Regions from separate parts of the Mesorhizobium sp. ES1-6 genome, predicted to be linked through region 2. Evidence: riboswitches for the same ligand, from Rfam matches in the RefSeq annotation. Region 2 holds a riboswitch; each other region holds the start of a gene.

The links. A riboswitch is a leader RNA that binds a small molecule or an ion and turns the genes downstream of it on or off. The one in region 2 is predicted to bind cobalamin.
Region 1: another riboswitch for cobalamin. It lies ahead of LB564_RS23005 (DUF1636 family protein); the one in region 2 lies ahead of bluB (5,6-dimethylbenzimidazole synthase).
Region 3: another riboswitch for cobalamin. It lies ahead of LB564_RS19335 (DUF1636 family protein); the one in region 2 lies ahead of bluB (5,6-dimethylbenzimidazole synthase).

The regions. Positions count from the first base shown of each region.
Region 1 covers NZ_JAIUGU010000010.1:165,404-170,882, forward strand. Annotated here, with positions in the region: gene LB564_RS22990 (helix-turn-helix domain-containing GNAT family N-acetyltransferase) at 1-454, shown strand, start outside; gene LB564_RS22995 (antibiotic biosynthesis monooxygenase family protein) at 696-1,010, shown strand; gene LB564_RS23000 (AraC family transcriptional regulator) at 1,071-1,904, opposite strand; cobalamin riboswitch at 2,156-2,363, shown strand; gene LB564_RS23005 (DUF1636 family protein) at 2,504-2,866, shown strand; gene LB564_RS23010 (ABC transporter ATP-binding protein) at 2,863-3,651, shown strand; gene LB564_RS23015 (ABC transporter substrate-binding protein) at 3,696-4,643, shown strand; gene LB564_RS23020 (FecCD family ABC transporter permease) at 4,643-5,479, shown strand, end outside.
Region 2 covers NZ_JAIUGU010000004.1:49,181-54,659, reverse strand. Annotated here, with positions in the region: gene ribB (3,4-dihydroxy-2-butanone-4-phosphate synthase) at 1-332, shown strand, start outside; gene LB564_RS12330 (MFS transporter) at 466-1,686, opposite strand; gene LB564_RS12325 (TetR/AcrR family transcriptional regulator) at 1,806-2,414, shown strand; gene LB564_RS12320 (hypothetical protein) at 2,505-3,488, shown strand; partial or broken gene bluB (5,6-dimethylbenzimidazole synthase) at 3,608-4,222, opposite strand; cobalamin riboswitch at 4,282-4,470, opposite strand; gene LB564_RS12310 (histone deacetylase family protein) at 4,590-5,479, shown strand, end outside.
Region 3 covers NZ_JAIUGU010000007.1:218,625-224,103, forward strand. Annotated here, with positions in the region: gene LB564_RS19325 (cobaltochelatase subunit CobN) at 1-528, opposite strand, end outside; gene cobW (cobalamin biosynthesis protein CobW) at 547-1,599, opposite strand; gene LB564_RS19335 (DUF1636 family protein) at 1,596-2,030, opposite strand; cobalamin riboswitch at 2,068-2,273, opposite strand; gene LB564_RS19340 (winged helix-turn-helix domain-containing protein) at 2,303-3,502, opposite strand; gene LB564_RS19345 (NADH-quinone oxidoreductase subunit A) at 3,837-4,202, shown strand; gene LB564_RS19350 (NuoB/complex I 20 kDa subunit family protein) at 4,193-4,774, shown strand; gene LB564_RS19355 (NADH-quinone oxidoreductase subunit C) at 4,779-5,381, shown strand; gene LB564_RS19360 (NADH-quinone oxidoreductase subunit D) at 5,381-5,479, shown strand, end outside.

The sequences.
Region 1 (5,479 bases), on a different contig from region 2:
GGTCGGCGACATCGGCTGGATCACCCGCCGGCAAGGGATGCTCTACGCCCAGGACTATGGCTGGGACGAAACCTATGAAGCGCTGGTCGCCGAAATCCTGGCCAATTTCGTAAAATCCTACGATCCGAAATGGGAGCGCGGCTGGATCGCCGAACGGGAAGGCGAGGTCGTCGGCTCGGTCTTCGTCGTGCGCAAGTCCGACCAGGTGGCCAAGCTGCGGCTCCTTTATGTCGAACCTTCGGCGCGGGGCCTCGGCATCGGCAAGCGCCTGGTCGAGGAATGCATCGGCTTTGCCCGCGCCAGGGGTTACAAGACGCTGACCTTATGGACCAACGACATTCTGACCGCCGCCCGGCACATCTACCAGGCAGCGGGTTTCAGGCTGACCGAGGAAGAACCCCACCATTCCTTCGGCAAGGATCTGGTTGGCCAGAACTGGGATCTCGATCTCTAGCGAGCTGTCCGGCAATGCCCGGTTGCTGGCGGTTTGCGCCAATGGTATCGAATACGGGTCGAAAAGGACCCTGGAGCGGCAAACGGTAAGCCCGCTCCCTTCCGTCAGATGGAAGCTCCGTTCCCATCCAGAATGGGAACCCACGGCAAGCCACGGCGTGCTTTGACGCCGGGCTTGGCGTTCGGGGTCCCGCCGATCGGCGTTCCTTCGTGTGCCAGGCGCCAACGAAGGAGAAGAGACAATGCCCATCATTCGCGCCGACACCGGCGTCATCACCCAGATCAACGTCTTCACCGTGCCCGAGGGCGGACAGCAGGCGCTGATCGACCTTTTGCGGGAGGCGGCAATGAGTTGTCGTGGCATTCCCGGCTGGATGTCGGCCAGCCTGCACAGGGAACTCGACGGCACACGCGTCGTCAACTATGCGCAGGCGCGGGATCAGGCGGCCATGCGGCGCGTCTTCGAGCATCTGCGGACGAGCGGTTTCCTCGATCGCAACCAGGCTCTGGGGCAGGCCCATCCCGGCCTCTATGAGGTCGCGCTCACCGTGGAATAGGCGAGCCGGCGGGCCGCGCCTCGGCTGCTGCCGGGGCGTGGCCCATTCGGCATCCAGCCCCTATGATTTGACCGGCACCCAGATCTCCAGCCCACCATTGCCGGTGCGGGCGTCGAATTCAGGGCCATAGCGCTCGAATTCCGGCGCGTCGGCGATTTCATGGCCTGAGGCGGGCAGCCAGCTGTTCCAGATCGTGTTGATCGTACGCCGGATGGTCGAGATGTGCTCGCGATGCGTGAACACGGCATATTTCTGTGCCGGCACCCGCACCCGGTAGAATTCCTTCGGCAGATCCGCGAAGTCGCGCACCTCGACGCCGACGACATAGTCGAAATTGCCGGCATCGTCGCCATTGAGGCAGACGCCGTAGAAAACGCCTGAAATCTCGCCTTGTATGTTACCGATGTATGGAGCGAAGCGCTGCCACTGCATCGGAATCCCGGCACTGGATTCGCAGCTGTAGCGCTCGCCGAGCCCGGCGACGAGGAAGGGCCGGCTGGTCTCGAAGCGCGGCGGCTGGAGTGTGGTGAGAAGTGAACTGTCCATCAGGATAGGCTCCACGAGGTCGAGGGACTTGGTCGAGCCTTGCGCGCGCACCAGTTCCGGCGTGGTGCCGAACTGGTCGCGGAAGGCACGGGTGAAAGCCTCATGCGAGTTGTAGCTGGCTTCGAGCGCGATGCTGAGAATGTCGGGCGCTCCGCCAGCCAGCTTGCGCGCCGCCTCGGTCAGCCGGCGCGAGCGCATGTAGCCCATGACGGAGCGACCGGTGGCGGCGCCGAAGGCGCGCGTCACATGAAAGCGCGACACGCCACTGCTTTGCGCGACGTCGTCGAGCGTAACGACGTCAGGCAGATGGCTTTCGACAAACCATAGCGCTTTCTCGGTCGGGTTCATGTGCTCCTCGCATTTGGCATCCGCATCCTGGCGCCTCGCAGCCCGCCCAGTTTGATCGAAATTGCGCATGGCGCAAATGGGCAAGCGGTCGCGCGTTCTCATTGGGTGCCTGCTGTGATCGGCTCGGATGGCCGTGTCGGCAAGGTACCGTCGAACAGCACGGTGATGGCCGTGTCGGCAGCGATTGACTGAGTGCATGTATTGTTATAACAGAACATAATGATCGTCTTGCCTCGGCGCCGCTCGCGGCCTAGGCTGCGACTCGTGATGGTCCCCGAGCCGAAAGGCGAGGGGTGAAAAGGGAACGCGGTGGGATCCGATTTGGGTCGAGGCCGCGGCTGCCCCCGCAACTGTAAGCGGCGAGCAAGATCCGGAACGCCACTGGCCGGCAAGGCTGGGAAGGCAGGATTGCGCGGAGACCCGTGAGCCAGGAGACCTGCCATCACCGAGTTGACCGGACGGGGTGTGCCGGGAGGAAACGTGGACATCGGTCTTGTCGGCCGGTCGACCAACATCCTTCCGTCGCCAGTTGTGAAAGTGACGGGACGTTGTACGGCGCAATCGATCGTATTCACCGCACCCAAAGGCACCAGATCATCGTGTGCACGCTTTGCCGCGACGTGCCGACCGGCGTCAGGTCTGGCGAAGCTCTGTGCGCCGAATTGCGCTCCCGTCTCTCGGCCCAGCCTGACCTGATGCGTGATTTCACGGTCGAGGGCGTGGCTTGCATGGCGGGATGCGCGCGCCCCCTGGCAGTGGCCTTCCAGGCGCCGGGCAAAGCCGCCTATCTCTTCGGCTCGATCGATGCAGAGGCCGACGCTGGCGATCTCGTGCGGTTTGCCAGGCTCTACGCTTCGCTTGCCGACGGCTGGTGCAATTCCGGACAACGTCCGCCGCGCCTGGCCGGCAAGACGCTGGCCCGCATCCCGGCACCGGGCAAGCCGGCGGATGGCAATCGATGACAACGCCGCTTCTCGATGCGCGCGACCTGAGCGCGACGGCGAATGGCCGGACTCTGGTCGATGCCGTCAGCCTGTCGGTGACATCAGGCGACCGCCTCGCCATCATTGGTCCCAACGGCGCCGGCAAGACCACGCTGCTGCGCATGTTGTCCGGCATGCTAAGGCCAAGTTCGGGCGAGGTGAGGCTTGGCGGGCGACGCCTGGACAGGATTTCGCCGGCCGAGCGGGCCCTGCATATCGCCGTCGTCGGCCAGACCGACCAGCCGGATCCGCGTCTGGCGGTGATCGACTATGTCGAGCTCGGCCGCGTCCCGCATGCCGGCCTGGGGCGCCGGGGCGAGGAGCGCGACATTGTCGTGGACGCGCTGCGCCGGACGGGCCTGTTGCCGCTGCTCGGCCGCACCATCGGCTCGCTGTCGGGTGGCGAACGCCAGCGCGCCCAGCTTGCCCGAGCCATCGCGCAGGTGCCCAAGATCCTGTTTCTCGACGAACCGACCAACCACCTCGACCCGCGCGCTCGCGCGCAACTGCTCGAACTGGTGGCCGGCTTGGGCATGACGGTGATCGCCGTGCTGCACGATCTGACGCTGGTGGCGCCCTTTGCCACCAAGGTCGCGGTGATGAATGAGGCGCGGCTGCAGGCTCTGGCGCCGCCGCACGAGGCGCTGACCCAGCAGCTGATCCGCGAGATTTTCGGCGTCGACGTGTTCCGCCTGCGCCATCCCACCGAGGATCGCGAGCTGACGGTGTTCGAGCTCCCGAACCGCGCCGCGCCGCCATCCTGATCGCCCTCTCATCATCCGATACGGTTCAACCAAGGAGCAAATCCGTGAAACGCCTTGCCATCTCGCTCGTCCTCTCGCTGCTCGCCTCGACGGCCTTCGCCTTCCCCGTCACCGTCGACAGCTGCGGCAACCCGCTGACTTTCGACGCTCCACCGAAGCGTGCGGTCATCCATGATCTCAACATGGCCGAGATGGCCTTCGCGCTGAAACTGCAGCCCTCGATCGTCGGCCTGACGGGAATCACCGGATGGTACAAGGTCGGCCCCGAATTCAAGGCAGAACAGGGTTCCATCCCAGAACTGGCGCCGAAATATCCAACGCTGGAGAATCTCGTCGCGGTCGAGCCCGATTTCTTCTTCGCCGGCTGGTACTACGGTATGAAGCCCGGCGGCGACGTGACCCCCGACACGCTCGCACCGCATGGCATCAAGACGCTGGTGCTGACCGAAAGCTGCGTCCATCTCGACAAGAGCCGCCCGGCCGCCTCCATGGACCTGCTTTATGGCGACGTCGAAAAGCTGGGCAAGATTTTCGGCAAGGAGCCGGAAGCGGACAAGCTCGTCGCCGGCTGGAGAGCGCAGCTCGCCGATATCACCGCCAAGGTTGGTGATCGCAAGGGAACACGCGTGTTCCTCTACGATTCCGGCGAGGACAAGCCGTTCACAGCCGGAAAATTCGCCATCCCCAGCGCCATGATATCGGCCGCCGGCGGCGACAACATCATGGCCGACATGGAAACCAGTTGGGGCAACACGGACTGGGAGACGGTGGCGGCGCGCAATCCGCAATTCCTCATCCTGCTCGATTATCAGGACGGCGGCGGCTACAGGAAACTGCTCGATTTCCTGAAGGCGCACCCGGCAATGAAAGAGACGGACGCGGTCAAGAACGAGCGTTTCGTCGCCCTTCGTTATGCCGAGCTGACGCCGGGACCAGCGAACATCGAAGCCATCGGCAAGATCGCCAGGGCGATGCATCCGGAAGCGTTCTGATGCATCTTGCCCGAGAGCAAAAACCGGTCGCGCTTTCAGGGCACAGCGCCTTCACGCTGGCCATGGCGGTGGGCACGGTGGCGCTCGTCGCTCTCGCGGTGCTGTCGATCGCCTACGGCTCGACGCTGATACCTCTGGGCGATGTCATCGCCGCGCTTGGCCGTGCCATCGGGTTGGACGAGCCGCGAATATCGGGCCCGGTCGGCAAGATCGTCGTCGATCTGCGGCTGCCGCGGACGATCCTGGCGATCTGTGTCGGCGGCGGACTGGGCATTGTCGGCGCCTTGCTGCAGACGGTGACCCGCAACGATCTTGCCGATCCCTTCCTGTTCGGCCTGTCTTCGGGGGCCGCCGCCGGCGCGGTTTCCGTCATCACCGTCTTCGGTGACAGTTTCGGTATCTGGACCCTGCCGGTCGCCGCCTTTACCGGGGGCATACTGGCCGCATGCATCGTGCTTTTGCTGGTCGCGCGGGTCAGGGGGCAGGGCCCGGAACGGCTGATCCTCGCCGGCCTTGCCGTCTCCTTCATGTTCACCGCCCTGACCAATTATCTGGTCTTTGCCGGCGACCAGCGCGCGGCCCATTCGGTGCTGTTCTGGACGATGGGCGGGCTCGGCCTGGCGCGCTGGGACAATGTCTGGTTGGGGGCGGTGGGCGCGGGCACGATCGCGGCCTACGGGCTGTGGAACCACCGTAGGCTGGATGCATTCCTCGCCGGTGAAAGTGCGGCCGAAAGTCTTGGCGTGCCGGTGGCGCGCATGCGCAGGGCGACATTTCTCGTCGCCGCCTTCTCCACGGCAATCCTCGTCTCGGTCGCCGGCGTCATCGGCTTTGTC
Region 2 (5,479 bases):
CCGAGGATGTGGTGACCGACGTGTTCGGCACCAGCCACCGGCTCGACGGCATCATGAAGGCGATGGGCGAGCGCAAGCGCGGCGTCATCGTCTATCTCAGAGAGGGCTCGGTCGGCGTCGCGCATCAGGAGCGCAAGCGCCCCGCGTCGGGCGACCGCGAGGATCACGAAGAGGCGCGCCGGCGCGAGAGCGAATGGCGCGAGATCGGCCTTGGCGCGCAAATCCTGAAGGATCTCGGCATTTCTTCCATCAACCTGATCGCTTCGCGCGAGCGCCATTACATCGGCCTCGAGGGCTTTGGCATCCACATCGCCAAGACCGAGATTCTGTAGCGGGCCAACGCCTAGGCGACATCGTCATCCACGGGTCTGCGCTCCGCTGCGCGTCGCTTCGCCCGTGGATGACGACGTCGCCTAGGCCAAACGTATATGCGCTGATCATCGGACGGCTGAATACTCCTAGCCGTCACTCCGCCGGGATCGCCGCCTCGCATCCTGCCAACTCGCATTCGTGGGTGGCGAGGCTGCGCTGGCCGAGCAGCACCGTGACCAGCGCGATAACGCCTGATGCAACCGAAACCCAGAACCCGTTCTGGGCGCCGAACGCATCCACCACCGCGCCGGCGGCGAAGGAACCCAGCGCCATGCCGATGCCGATGCCGGTCATCACCCAGGTGATGCCTTCGGTCAGCATCGCTTCCGGCACGTGCCGTTCGATCAAGCCAAAGGCGGTGATGAAGGTCGGCGAGATCGCCACGCCGCTGATGAACACGGTCAGCGCCAGCATCGGCACCGAACCGGCGGTGAGCGGCAAAAGCGTGCCCAACGCGACCAGGGCGACCGCGATTGCCAACTGGCGTTGCAGCGGTGCTTGCAGGTTGAGAGCGCCGACGACGATGCCGAGCACGAACGACCCCAGCGCATAGACGCCGATGACGAGGCTGGCGGCGCCCGGCTGGCCGAATTCCTTGGTGATGGCCACGGTGCTCACCTCCGTCGTGGCGAAGGTCGCGCCGATGAAGACGAGCGAAAGGGTGATGATCTGCACCGGCCGCAGCCTTATTGCCGAACCGCTCGTGGCGCGATCCACCGGCCGCACCTGCGGTTCGGTCGACCGCTGCAGGATGAAAGCCGTTGAACCGATGGCGAGGAGCACGGTGCTGACCAGAACGCCGGCTTCAGGAAAGAGGCCTGCACTGAGGCCCACCGACAGCGACGCGCCGGCGATATAGACCAGTTCGTCCGCCGCCGATTCGAAGGCGAAAGCGGTGTTCATCTGCGGCCGTCCCCGGAAAATCTCGGTCCAGCGGGCGCGCACCATTGCCGGCATGCTGGGCATGGCCGCGGCCGCCAGTGCCGAGGCGAACAGCGTCCAGACCGGCCAATCCTGATTGGTCGCCGCGATGAGAACCGCGAAGGCGATCACGGTGATGATGGTGGTGGGGACCACGATGCGTGTCTGGCCCAGACGGTCCACCAACCTTGATATTTGCGGCGCCACGAAAGCGTTGCCCAGCGCGAAAGTCGCCGAGACAGCACCCGCCAGCCAGTATTCGCCACGCGTCTGCGACAGCATCGCGACGATGCCGATCGGCGCCATGGCGATCGGCAGGCGCGCCAGGAAGCCGGCGGCCGCAAAGCCTTTGGCTCCGCGGGCCCGGAAGATTTCGGAGTAGGGATTATGCATGATCCGGTTCCTCGACAAAAGGCGATCTGATAATTACATACGATACGTATGAGTGTTAAATAGACCATACGTCGCGTATGTCAATTGGCATACGGAGCGTATGTGGATAGGACCAGAGCATGCACCGACCACGCAAGGAGATGATCGCCGAGACACGAGCCAAGCTGATCGCCGCGGCGCGTCAGGCTTTCGGCACTATCGGCTATTCCGAAGCGTCGATGGACGATTTCACCGCATCGGCCGGGCTGACTCGCGGCGCCCTCTATCATCACTTCGGCGACAAGAAGGGCCTGCTGGAGGCGGTTATCGCTGAAATCGACGCGGAAATGGCCGCCCGGGTGAATGAGGTTGCGTCAAGGGCGCCGACCCGCTGGCAGCATTTCGTCGACGAATGCACGACCTATATCGAAATGGCGCTGGAGCCGGAAATCCAGCGCATCATGTTCCGGGATGGCCCGGCCGTGCTGGGCGACCCGGCGCAATGGTCGAATGCCAGTGCATGTGTCGGTTCAATGACCGATCATCTAATCGCGCTGCAGGGGGAAGGGGTGGTCGTCCCCGGTGTCGACCCGGAGTCGGCAGCGCGGCTGATCAACGGGGCGAGCAGTCAGGCCGCGCAGCGCATCGCCAATGCGAAGGATCCCGAGGCGACGTCGAGGATGGTTGTGGCGGCGTTCAAGCAATTGCTCGAAGGCCTGCTGAAAAAGCCGCAAGCGCGGTCAAGCTGAACCGCCATGGCGGGACGCCACCGCCCGCAATTGACAACAGCCGGTTTGAGCGCATCCTCCCCCAGCCATCTCTGAGGGGGAGAATCGGGCATGTGGGATTTTGATATCGGCAGGTCGGTGTCCATCATGGTGCGGACCTGGCCCTTCATTGTCTTTCGCATGATCGTCTATTTCGGCATCACGCTGGCCTACATCATGGCCACCGGCACCGGTGCCTCGGTCGGTTATGGCGTCGGCCATATCTCCACCGATCCGGACGGCCCGTTGTCCTTTGCCCTGTGGGGCGGCGTGGTCGGCTTTGGCGTCGTCTCGATCGCCGTCTACTGGCTGCGCGAATACATCCTTTATGTCGTCAAGGCCGGCCACATCGCCGTCATGGTGCATCTCATCGACGGTCATGACGTTCCCGACGGCCAGAACCAGATCGCCTACGCAAAGCAGGTCGTGACCGAGCGTTTTGCCGAAGCGAACATCCTTTTCGTCGTCGACCAGCTGGTCAAGGGCGCCATCCGCGCCATCACCGGCCTGCTCGGCGGCGTCGCCCCCTTCCTGCCCATTCCTGGCCTCAGCGGCCTGGTCGCCTTCCTCAACACGGTGATCCGCCTGTCGCTGACCTATGTCGACGAGATCATCCTCGGCTACAACATTCGCATCAACTCGTCCTCGCCCTTCGAAACCGCGCGCCAAGGCGTCGTGCTCTACGCCCAGAACGGCAAGACCATGGTCAAGAACGCCGTCTGGCTAGCGGTCATCATGTGGGGCGTGTCGTTTGTGATCTTCCTGCTGATGCTGGCGCCGGCCGCCGCCATTCTCTACGTCATGCCCGGGCAACTCGCCGGTTGGGCCTTCGTGCTGGCCATCGTCTTTGCCTGGGCCTTCAAGGCGGCTTTCATCGAGCCCTTTGCCATCGCTTGCCTGATGCAGGTCTATTTCAAGACCATCGAAGGCCAGGTGCCCGATGCCGCCTGGGATGCCAGGCTGGCCGAAGCCTCGTCGAAGTTCAGGGAACTGAAGGACAAGGCGCTCTCCACCTTCGGCGGCTCGCGCTGGGGCACGGCCGGCGCGACGCGCTGATCGGCGGGACTCGCGGGCGCAATGTCGGGGATGTTGAGGCGCGCCACCGCCGATTTGAGCGGTGCCTCTCCCTGGCCGCAAAACGTCTCGCTCATGATCAGGTCGGGCAGCGGCAACCGTCGTCCCCAGCCATGCGTTTCAAGATCCGGTTTCGGTGCGAACTCCGAGACACGGCCCACGCAGAGATAGGCAATCGGCGTTACATGGTCGGGAATGGCCAGCAGCCGTTTCAGCGCCTCGGCCTCGATGATGCTGACCCAGCCGACGCCAACACCCTCGGCACGTGCCGCCAGCCAGAAATTCTGCACCGCGCAGACCGTGCTGAAGAGATCCATTTCCGGATTGTGCCATCGTCCAAGCGGCGAGCCTTTCGAGCGTTCGCGGTCGCAGGTGATGCAGATGTTGAGCGCGCTTTCGCAAATGCCTTCGAGCTTGAGCTTGCGGTAGAGCGCCCGCCTTTCTTTTTCGATCGCCGGCAATTCCTGTTCTCGTGCGGCCAGGAACAGGTCGCGCACCTCAGCCCGCCGCTGCCGGTCGCGGATGACGATGAAGTTCCAGGGCTGCATGAAGCCGACCGACGGGGCGTGATGGGCGGCAAGCAGCAACCGCGCCAGGACGTCGTCATCGATCGCCTCCGATGTAAAATGGCTGCGGACGTCGCGCCGCGTGAACATGGCGCGATAAACCGCGTCGCGCGCTTTCTGATCGAATCCGTCGCCGACAGGAGCGGTCATGGCTTCCGGCATCGCGTGTCCCCTTGCGATTGCAATCCCTGATATCCGCCTGACCATGCGGATATCGATGCCTGCCAGGCCGGTCTTCTGGCTCGGGATCAACCCGCCTCCGGTGCCTTCCCGTCATCGACAGTGGCATTTACCGGCGCGGTCCCCCTTACAGCGTTGGGCACGCCACGGAATTCAACCGTGTTCCCGATTCTCCCGCCACAAACAGACCGGCGGGCACCAGGCAGGTCCCCACCTTACGCCGAAGTGCCGGCGACGCCAATGCCCGTAGCGACACTACGAGACGCGGACGTGATTTTCCCCAGCGATCAAAGCGCGGCGCATGGTCATTGGGGCGCCGGGGCACTAGATAGGGGACATGGTCACCCGTCTCTATACACACCCGATCTTTCTCGAACACATCACCCCGCCCGGTCACCCCGAGCGGCCGGATCGCCTGCGCGCCATCGAGCGCGTGCTCGACGACGAAGCTTTCGCCGCGCTCGACCGGGTGCAGGCGCCGGAAGGTGACGAGGCGACCATCCTCTACGCGCATCCCGCCGATTTCGTCGCGCGTGTCCGCGCCGCCATCCCCGACGAGGGCATAGCCCGCATCGATGCCGACACCACCGCCAGCCCGAAAAGCTGGCAGGCGGTCATCACCGCGATCGGTGCCGCCAACGCCGCCGTCGACGACGTCTTCGCGGGCTGTGCCGACAATGTCTTCGTCGCGGCCCGACCGCCCGGCCATCACGCCGAAAAGACCACGGCGATGGGCTTCTGCTTCTTCAACACAGCGGCGATCGCTGCCCGCTATGCGCAGAAGAAGCATGGCGCCGAACGTGTCGCCGTCGTCGACTGGGACGTGCATCACGGCAACGGCACGCAGGATATTTTCTGGGACGACCCCTCGGTGCTCTATTGCTCGACGCACCAGATGCCGCTCTACCCCGGCACCGGCGCGAAGACCGAGACCGGCGCCGGGAACATCGTCAACGCGCCACTGGCGCCGCAAACCGGCAGCGAGGTGTTTCGCGACGCCTTCCTGTCGCGCGTGCTGCCGTCGATCGACAATTTCGCGCCCGACCTGATCATCATTTCGGCCGGCTTCGACGCGCATCATCGCGATCCCCTGGCCGAGATCAATCTGACCGAGGACGATTTCGACTGGGCGACGGGCCAGCTCATGCAGCGCGCCGCTCGCCACAGCGGCAACCGGCTCGTCAGCCTGCTCGAGGGCGGCTACGATCTGCAGGGATTGGCATTTTC
Region 3 (5,479 bases), on a different contig from region 2:
CTTCGGCACACAGACCGGACTGGCGACCGGCGCATCCCGTCCAGCCAGGCCTGCCAGCCTGTGCACCAGCGCGCTCATATTGGCCGGGCCGCCTTCGCGGAAATAGCCGAGAAGGCTGTCGAGGTCGGCGCGCGGCAGTGTCGAGGCTTCGATCAGCCTGGCATCCTCGTCGTGGCTTTCGCCGGGAAGCAGCGCCAGTTTGATGCCGCGTTCGCGGGCAATCGCCGCGAGCTGGTCGCAACCATAGCGCCACCAGTCATAGCCGCCGAGGATGCGCACCAGAATGATCCTGGCGTGGCGGGCGACGCTGTCGATCCACAGGTCGACGGACATGGGATGGCGCAGGTCGCGCAGTGCCGCGAGCCGCATCGAGGGCAGGCGATCGGCTTCCGCCTTCCATGCCGCCGCCAGTCCGGCGAGGTCGCTGTCGGTGAAGGACAGGGCCACGATATCCGCCGGCGTCTGCCGGAGATCGACAGGCTCGGCGAGGTCGTCGAGCGAGGCGGAGGTCGTGGTGAGGATGTGCATCGCGGTCCGTGTCTGAAATCAGCCGGCGAGGATACGTTCGATCGCCGGGCGGTTCAGCCCCTTCAGACCGATGACGACGAGGCGCGAGCGGCGGTTGTCATCAGCCGTCCAAGCACGGTCATAGTAATGATTGACGCGCGGGCCGACGGCCTGCAACAGGAGCCGCATCGGCTTGCCGCCGACCTCGACGAAGCCTTTTACACGCAGCACGTTTTCCTGTTCGGCGGCCTCTGTGACGCGCTTGGCCAGTTCGTCAGGATTGGCGATCGAGGGTATGTCGACGATGAACGTGTCGAAGTCGTCATGCTCATGGTCGAACGCGCCGTCATGATGCGACTTGCGGTTCTCGATGTCGTCCTCGACGGCAAGGCCAAGCCCGAGCAGCACCGAAGGATCGACCTTGCCATGCGACGTCGGCACGATCTTCACGGCGCGGGCGGAATGTTCGTTGACGATGGCATTGGCGCGGGCTGAGCCGGCGGCATCCATCAGGTCGCTCTTCGACAGGATGATCAGGTCGGCGCAGGCGATCTGGTCCTCGAACACTTCCTCGACCGGATCGTCATGGTCGAGGCTGTCATCCCCGGCGCGCTGCGCCTGCAGGGCGTCCATGTCGTTGGCGACGCGGCCCTCGGCAAGTGCGGGACCGTCGACCACGGCGATGACGCCGTCGACGGTCACCCGGCTCTTCACCGTAGGCCACTGGAAAGCCTGAACCAGAGGCTTGGGGAGAGCGAGACCGGAGGTTTCGATCAGGATGTGGTCGACCTTCGGCGTCAGCGACAGGATCTTGTCGAGCGCCGGCACGAAATCGTCGGCGACGGTGCAGCAGATGCAGCCATTGGCCAATTCAACGATGTTCTCCTCGGGGCAGCTGTCGATGCCGCAGCCCTTGAGGATCTCGCCGTCGATGCCGATGTCGCCGAATTCGTTGACGATGATGGCGATGCGCTTGCCGCCGGCATTTTCCAGGAGATGTCGAACCAGTGTCGTCTTGCCGGCGCCGAGGAAGCCGGTAACGACGGTGCAGGGAACGCGGGAGAGATTGCCGGCCGAATTTGGAGCGGTCATGTCAAGTCCTTCAGCATGTCGAGAGGAGGGATGCGGGCAACGAGGCCACGCTTGAGGCTATCGGGCCGGCCCCGCCAGGGAATGAGGCCGTCGGTCGAGGTGGCGAAGAGCTTGGCGCCGGTGACGAGATCGGCGCCGCTGGTTGTGGTCAGGTCGCCGAACACATAGCTCCAGCAGCCGTCGCGCAGGATCGCGGCGCTCAGCCGGCGCTTGCAATTGCCGAGGCATTCGACCGTGCGGATGCGGATGTTCTCGCCCGAGGCGGCCTGGCGCGTGTCTTCCGCCAAAATTTCGCCGGCCCGGGGATGGGCGTCGGAGCCGGTCTCGTCGCGGCACGAGGCGCAGACGATGACGGTCACGCCGGCCAGGGAATCACCCTCGCCGGACAAAACGTCTGTTGTTTCAGCCGAAAAACTGCTGTCGCGATCCAAATCAGGCTCCTTGCCCGGAAAACCCGCCGGGCGATCGGATTCTTGCATTCCAGACGGCAGGTCTCCTGGCTCGCGGGTCATCGCCTTGGGTAGCCGCCTTCCCGGGACAATCCCAGTGGCTTTCGGCCTTGGCTCTTCGCTTACAGTTGCGGGGACAGCCGCGGATTTGGGTTTTCAGCCCGCACCGCATTCCCTCTTGGCTCCTCCCTTTGCTGAGAGGAGACCGTCTGGATCGGATTTAGGCTCTTGCGGGCAGCGGTGTCAACGCGAGCTTACGACACCGTGATGTCGGCCAGCGCCGGGCCCAGATCGCCGGCAGGCGTCACTTCCATGCGTTCGAGGCCTAGCCAGCCCTGCATCTGCTTCAGTTCCTCGAAGAGCTGAGCCGCCGTCTCTGGCGGTGCGCCGGGCTCGGCATAAGCCGCGTGGACGCGCAGGACACTGGCCGGCCGGTCGGCCTTGAGGTCGACGCGCGCCACGATCCTGTCACCAAGCAGGAAGGGCAGGACATAGTAGCCATATTGGCGCTTGTCGGCCGGCGTGTAGATCTCGATGCGGTAGTGGAAATCGAACAGCCGCTCCGAGCGCGAGCGCTCGAAGACGACCGGATCGAACGGCGCCAGCAGGGCGCGGGCCTCGATCTTGCGCGGCATACGGGCGTCCTTGTGAAGGTAAGCCGGCTTGTCCCAGCCCTCGACACGGACCGGCAGCAAGTCGCCGAGTTCGACCAGTTCCTCCAGCCGGCCTTTCATATCGGCCGGTGACAGGCGGAAATAGTCGCGCAAATCGCCCGATGTCGCCACGCCATGGGCGCGGGCGGAGATGCGCAGCAATTCGCGGTGCGCGTCCTCGGCCGCCGGCACCGGCAGGTCGAGGATCGCCTGCGGCAGCACGCGTTCCGGCAGGTCATAGAAGCGCTCGAAACCGCGACGGTGTGCCGTGGTGATGCGGCCGGCCCAGAACAGCCATTCGAAGGCGTGCTTGGCGTGGCTCCAGCCCCACCAGCCGCCGGAGCCTTTCTGGCCTTCGAGCGCCGAAGCGGCGATCGGCCCGCGCTCGACGACCTCGCGGTAGATCTCTTCTATATAGGCGGCGTGCTCGCGGCCCCATTTGGCCAGCCCCAGATACATTTCGTCGCCTTGCTCGGCGCGCCGCATGCGCCAGCGCATCAGTGGGTAGGTCTCGACCGGCAGGAAGGAGGCCTCGTGCGCCCAGTATTCGAACACGGTGCGCTTGCGCGTCACGGCGGCGTTGTCGAGCAAGGCGAGGGGATAGGGGCCAAGACGCGAATAGAGCGGCATGTAATGGGCGCGCACCACCGCACTGACGGAATCGATCTGCAGCAGGCCGGTGCGGGACAGAACGCGGGCGAAATGGCGGCGGTCGGGCGTGCCGGCGGGGCGGGGGTCGAGAAACCCCTGCGCGGCGAGCGCGATGCGCCGGGCGGTGGCAAGCGAAATCTTTTCCTTCATGCAGGCGTCACTCTGAGGGTGCTTTGACAAAGATGTGATGGGGTGATTCCAGCCCATGCTAGCAGGGTTTTGGTGGCAATCCTGTCAGGAGAGAAAAGTGGATTAAAAAGCGAAGGAAATCAAACAGGAGCGTATGAGACCAGTTTCTCCCGGAATGCCGTCCAGCTCGTTGTTTTGAACAAGGTTTGACTTGCTTCGCTGGAAGTGCTGCGCTAACCCTCGCCGCGTTGCAGCATAGGCTTCTTAAAACGGTTCAGCGGTTAAACTGTCACGCTTCCGCATTAAGGTCCGGTGCTGTAATCAACGTGGATTGGCGCCAACGGAAAGCCGCTGCATGAACGCACTCCTCAGCTCGTACCTGCCCATCGTCCTGTTTATCGGCGTGGCGCTGGTGGTCGGTCTGGCGCTGCTGGTCGCGCCGTTCCTGGTGGCCTACCGCAACCCGGATCCCGAAAAGCTTTCCGCCTACGAGTGCGGTTTCAACTCGTTCGACGACGCCCGCATGAAATTCGACATCCGCTTCTACCTGGTGTCGATCCTGTTCATTATATTCGACCTGGAAGTAGCCTTCCTCTTCCCCTGGGCAGTGTCCTTCTCGAAGATCGGCATGCTCGGTTTCTGGTCAATGATGGTTTTTTTGGCAGTGCTGACCATCGGCTTTGCCTATGAATGGAAAAAAGGAGCGCTGGAATGGGATTGAACGACAGTTCAGGCACCCTCGTCGCGCCGAAGCCCAAAGGTGTTATCGATCCCAACACTGGCAGGCCGGTGGGGGAGGACGATCCCTTCTTCCTCGAAATCAACAATGAGCTTGCCGACAAGGGTTTTCTGGTCACCTCGACCGAGGCGCTGATCACCTGGGCGCGCAGCGGCTCGCTCATGTTCATGACCTTCGGTCTGGCGTGCTGCGCGGTCGAGATGATCCACACCTCGATGCCGCGTTACGATTCGGAGCGGTTCGGTGTCGCGCCGCGCGCGTCGCCGCGGCAGTCCGACATCATGATCGTCGCCGGCACGCTGACCAACAAGATGGCGCCGGCGCTGCGCAAGGTCTACGACCAGATGCCGGAGCCGCGCTACGTTATCTCGATGGGCTCCTGCGCCAATGGCGGCGGCTACTACCACTATTCCTATTCGGTGGTGCGCGGCTGCGACCGCGTGGTGCCGGTCGACATCTATGTGCCCGGCTGCCCGCCGAGCGCCGAAGCCCTGCTCTACGGGATTCTTCTCCTGCAGAAGAAAATCCGCCGCACCGGCACGATCGAACGGTAAATCCATGGCCGCATCCCTTAGCGAACTGTCGACCTATCTCGGCGAGAAGCTGCCTGGCCGCTTCAGTGACGCTGTGCTCGCTTATGGCGAGCTTACCGTTCACGTCGAGCCGGAAAACCTGATCGAGGTGATGGCCTTCCTGCGCGACGATGCGCGCTGCCAGTTCATCTCGATCATCGATGTCTGCGGTGCCGACTATCCGTCGCGGGCCAAGCGTTTCGACGTCGTCTATCACCTGCTTTCGCCGAAGCAGAATGTGCGCATCCGGGTCAAGGTGCAGGCCGACGAGGAGACGATGGTGCCGTCGGTCACCGGCGTCTATCCCGGTGCCGACTGGTTCGAACGCGAGACCTACGATCTCTATGGCGTGCTGTTTTCGGGCCATCCGGACCTGCGCCGCCTGCTGACCGACTACGGTTTCGAAGGCCATCCGCTGCGCAAGGATTTCCCGCTGACCGGTTTCGTCGAAGTGCGTTACGACGACGAAGCCAAGCGCGTCATCTACGAGCCTGTGGAACTGAAGCAGGAATTCCGCAATTTCGATTTTCTGTCCCCATGGGAAGGCACGGATTACGTGCTGCCAGGGGATGAGAAGGCAAAGCAGTAATGGCTGAAACCTCCGTCCGCAACTTTAACATCAACTTCGGACCTCAGCACCCTGCCGCGCATGGTGTTCTGAGGCTGGTTCTGGAGTTGGACGGCGAA